2 regions of the Microbulbifer thermotolerans genome follow, and region 1 is predicted to be linked to the other one. Evidence: predicted binding sites of a transcription regulator. Region 1 holds the regulator's gene; the other holds the start of a gene.
What was found. The regulator sigma-54, encoded in region 1, starts transcription at its own class of promoters, with help from an activator protein. The targets are predictions, from matches to a motif close to TGGCACANNNNTTGCNNT.

Region 1 (2,400 bases):
CTGAGCCGGACCGAACGGCAGCAACGCGTGCGGGAACTGCTGCAAGAGTTCAACATCACCCACATTGAGAACAGCCTCGGCATGGCTTTATCCGGCGGCGAACGCCGCCGTGTTGAGATCGCCCGGGCCCTGGCCACGGACCCCGATTTCGTACTGCTTGACGAACCTTTCGCCGGTGTAGACCCCATTTCAGTCAATGATATCAAGCAGATTATCCGTCACTTGCGCGAACGCGGTATCGGCGTACTGATCACCGACCACAACGTGCGCGAGACCCTGGATATCTGCGAAACCGCCTACATAGTGAGCGAAGGACACATCATCGCCGCCGGCACCCCCGAAGAGGTGCTCGCCAACCAGCAGGTGCGAGAGGTCTATCTGGGTCACGAATTCACGATCTAGGGTCCCAGATCATTCACACGGGAGCTGCGGTGGGTTTCGGGGCGCTCAGGCCCCGAATTCACTCACTCCCGAATGAACGCCGCACGCGATTGACAACCCAACGCGGTAGCTGCCCCCCAAGTCGGTGGATACGCGGAAAACAGCTTGCCGTAACACTCCCCCAATCCCCACCAGCGACTAAAAAGTCGGCACAGTTATTGCTTGTAATCCGCTTTGTAGAGGGTTAGTCTGCGACATCTTGGATTTTTAGCAAATTCATCCGCCACAAGATTTCGCAGTCCCTCACTATGAAGCAGTCTCTCCAGCTAAAGCTTGGCACTCAGCTGACCATGACACCCCAGTTGCAGCAGGCTATCCGGCTGCTGCAACTGTCGACTCTGGATCTTCAGCAAGAGGTGCAATCGGCGCTGGACAGCAACCCCCTGCTGGAAGTCGACGGAGAGGAACCTGCCCAGGCGGAAAATACCGGCGAGCAGTCGACGGATCCGACGGGGACCGAACAAGGGAATGTGGAGGCCGGAGAAGCGGATAGCGGCGACTGGAGCCAGAATATTCCCGATGAGCTGCCCGTGGATACCCGCTGGGAAGATATCTACAGCAGTGGCAGCTACAGCGGCGGCGACGGTGAGGAAGTGGCTCTGGAACAGCGCAACGCCGCCTCCGACAGTCTGCACGATCACCTGCTCTGGCAACTCAACCTCACCTCCCTGTCCGTTCAGGACAAGCTGATCGGCGAGAACCTGATCGACGGCATAGCGCCGAACGGCTTCCTGGAAACGCCACCGGCCGATATCGCCGCGGCCCTTGAGGTGGAGGAAGACGAAGTCCTGGCGGTGCTCAAGACCATTCAGCAATTCGACCCCACAGGCTGCGGAGCCCGCGACCTGCGCGAATGCATGCTGCTGCAACTGCGCCAGTTACCGCCCGACACTCCCTGGTTGGAGCAAGCGCTGACAGTGGTCGAACAGCACCTGGACCTGCTCGGCAAGCGCGACTTCCGCACCCTCAGCCGCCGCACCCGCCTCAACGAGCAACAGCTCGGAGAGGTGATGCGCCTGATCCAGACATTGACCCCCAATCCCGGGGAAGCCTTCGGTGGCGAAGATCCTCAGTACGTGATTCCGGATATCATCGTCCGCCGCAAGGAGCAGCGCTGGCTGGTGGAGCTAAACCCCGAGACCACGCCCCGCCTGCGGATCAACAGCAATTACGCGTCACTGATCAGGCGCGCCGACAACTCCAGTGACAACAATTTCCTGCGCGATCACCTGCAGGAAGCGCGGTGGTTTCTCAAGAGTCTGCAGAGCCGCAATGAAACTCTGCTGAAAGTGGCCACCAGCATCGTCGAAAAGCAACAGGGCTTTTTCGAACATGGCCCCGAGGCGATGAAACCCATGGTGCTGGCGGATATCGCCGAGACTATCGGCATGCACGAATCCACTATCTCCCGCGTCACCACCCAGAAGTATATGCTCACCCCCCGCGGCGTCTTCGAGCTCAAATATTTCTTCTCCAGTCATGTGAGCACTGACTCCGGCGAGGAAGCCTCCTCCACCGCGATCCGAGCCCTGATCCGCAAACTGATCGATGCGGAACAACCGCGCAAACCCCTGTCAGACAACAAAATCAGCCAGGAACTCGGCAAACAGGGTATCAAGGTGGCGCGCCGCACCGTGGCCAAATACCGCGAGGCGATGGGCATCCCGTCCTCCAGTGAGCGCAAGCGGTTGGTATAAGGCGCAGCACCTTCAATACCGCCGCGACACCCAACACAACGCGGCAATACTGACCATTGACCTTTAGGTGGTCACATTACCGGGGCGTTCCACTCCACCCCATGCGCGACCGACGTCCAAACTTTGAGTGTATGCTTCCATTCTGGCGCACTTCCTTGTAGGGTTGCGGCCCAAACGGGAGGGCGCCGCCTAGCGATGCGCTCAAAAAGGAGATATCCATGCAGATCAACATTAGTGGCCACCACCTGGATCTCACTCCTCC
Region 2 (2,400 bases), 1.1 Mb from region 1:
GGGTAATGGATCAGTCGAAGCTGGCTGGGAGGGTTTTTGACTTTATCGTCAAAGGTATCTTCCGGCAGGTCGAGTGCAAGCGCAAAGCCCCGGAAGAGTAACTGGCCTAAATTTAACGCAGCTTGGTAATAAGCGCTGACATCCTCTTTAAAACCAGCCATATCCGGCCATTGGGTCGGGCCTATCATTGGCCCTTGCTGGCTCAGATGGCCAAGATCATTATTGATGTCATAGGCTTCTTTGTGATCGATTTTTCCACCGTAAAACTGCTCTTCGCCTTCGGGGACATAACCGCTATGGTTGGATGAATTGCCGATGTAGTAGCGCATTTTTTCCCGGTGAGGGCGGGCGAAGAATTCCTTGGTACGGACTAGCAGGGCATCGATCAACGACTGTGGAATTCTGTGGCCCGTAATGTACAGGAAGCCCACGTTGGTGGCTGCATCAGCGATTTGTTTGGCCACTTGCTGCCGATCTGCCAATTTATCGGAATAAAGGCCGCTGATATCGACAACAGGGATGTGGTCAAAGGTGCGGGTGGGTTTGCTCATGCTCCAGTCTCCTTTGTGCAATAAAAAGGTTTCTGGCCGTCCAGAGCGGTTCCGGCGGATGCCGGCCGGGTCGTCCCGGTTGGGGGAATACTTTATGTAACTATGTAACTCAATTTTTATGCACTAATTATGCCACTCGGCCACTGGAGAGTATGCTTCCCGGTGTGCAGGAATATGCTGGCGGGTATAGGAAGCGCAAGTGATGGGATGGCTCTTCTGAAAGAGAGGGTTTTAAGAGTATTTTCAGAGGGATTTGGTGCATTTTTGTGGAACAATTTTATTGTGATAGAGGCTGGTGAAGCGAAGAAAGCACCAACAAAGGTTGGGTCTTGGCTACATGCATGGAATATTGGTTTATTCCATGGGTAAAAATGTATGTGCTTTGGAGTAATGCGATGTCGGCGCATTGTGTTGCGCCAAAAGTGGGCGCTCAGAGGTTTAGATTGATTCAAAGTGGTGCGCAAAAGGGCTGGATATTGTTCTGTTTGGACTTTTATATGGAAATGAAGCGCAAAGACAGACTTTTATGTTTGGCACGTATTTTGATTGTTTATTTGTGTCCGTACTCCTGACACTACGTGACAGACAATTCGCAAAATGGAGCGCTAGGGTTCCGGCTGTTTTATAACGGTGACTGGTCCGAGAGCACTCGACCTTTCAGTGAAAGGTTACACGGCGGGATAAAAGCCCGGGAGGACTACAGGCGTGATGCCGGGAGTACTCCGTGAGCAACCGACCGAAGCCAACTGAGAGGTGCGCCATGAAGCGACTTTCCATTCTTCTACTTGCCTTGACGCTGTCGTCGACAGCTTCCGCCCGCGATACTTTCAAAGTGTGCTGGTCCATCTATGCCGGCTGGATGCCATGGGCATATGGTGTCGAGCAGGGGATTGTGCAGAAATGGGCCGATAAGTACGACATCGATATCGAAGTTGTGCAGTTCAATGACTATATCGAATCGATCAATCAGTACACGGTCGGCGAATTCGATGCCTGTTCCATAACCAACATGGACACGCTGACCATTCCCGCAGCAGGTGGTGTCGATAACACCGTCTTGATTATCAATGACTTTTCCAACGGCAATGATGGCATTGTACTCAAAGACAAAACGTCATTGGCGGATATTAAAGGCCAGAAGGTGAATCTGGTCGAGCTCAGTGTATCCCACTACTTCCTCGCCCGCGCTCTGGAAACGGTCGGCTTGAGTGAGCGGGATATTCAGGTGGTCAACACTTCTGATGCTGATATGGTCGCGGTCTATGGAACGCCGGAAGTTACGGCGGTGGCGACCTGGAATCCGCCGTTGGGTGAGATTTTGTCCATGCCGGGCGCAAACCAAGTATTTGATTCGTCCCAAATCCCCGGGGAAATCCTCGATATGTTGGTGGTTAAAACCGAAGTTCTGGAGAAAAGCCCCGAGCTCGGTAAAGCTTTGACCGGAGCCTGGTTCGAATTAATGGAAATTATGCAGGCGAAGGATGCCACCGCTAAGGCAGCAAAAACCTTTATGGCTCAGGCCGCAGGTACTGATTTGGCGGGCTATGAAGCACAGCTTGCCACTACCGCGATGTTCTACACCCCTGAAGCGGCCTTGAAATTTACCAACAGTCCAGACCTGCGCACCACGATGCAAAAAGTGGCCGAGTTCTCCTTCGAGCACGGTCTGCTTGGGGAAGGCGCACCAGATGCCGGTTTTATCGGTATCGAAACACCTGCCGGTATCTATGGCGATCGCAACAATATCAAGCTGCGTTTCAACCCAGCCTGGTTGCAGATGGCCGTTGATGGTGATCTCTGAAGCCCTGCGTGCGGGCGTATTAAGCCCGGTACCCCCGAGCCCTTAGGA

Region 2: A3224_RS09745 (putative urea ABC transporter substrate-binding protein) is a predicted target of sigma-54. The motif match lies at 1,083-1,100, and genes of this name have one in related genera.

What each region holds. Positions count from the first base shown of each region.
Region 1 covers NZ_CP014864.1:1,202,290-1,204,689, reverse strand. The annotation lists gene lptB (LPS export ABC transporter ATP-binding protein) at 1-402, shown strand, start outside; gene A3224_RS05020 (RNA polymerase factor sigma-54) at 690-2,138, shown strand; gene hpf (ribosome hibernation-promoting factor, HPF/YfiA family) at 2,357-2,400, shown strand, end outside.
Region 2 covers NZ_CP014864.1:2,292,976-2,295,375, reverse strand. The annotation lists gene A3224_RS09750 (isopenicillin N synthase family dioxygenase) at 1-551, opposite strand, end outside; guanidine-I (ykkC/yxkD leader) riboswitch at 1,146-1,248, shown strand; gene A3224_RS09745 (putative urea ABC transporter substrate-binding protein) at 1,312-2,352, shown strand.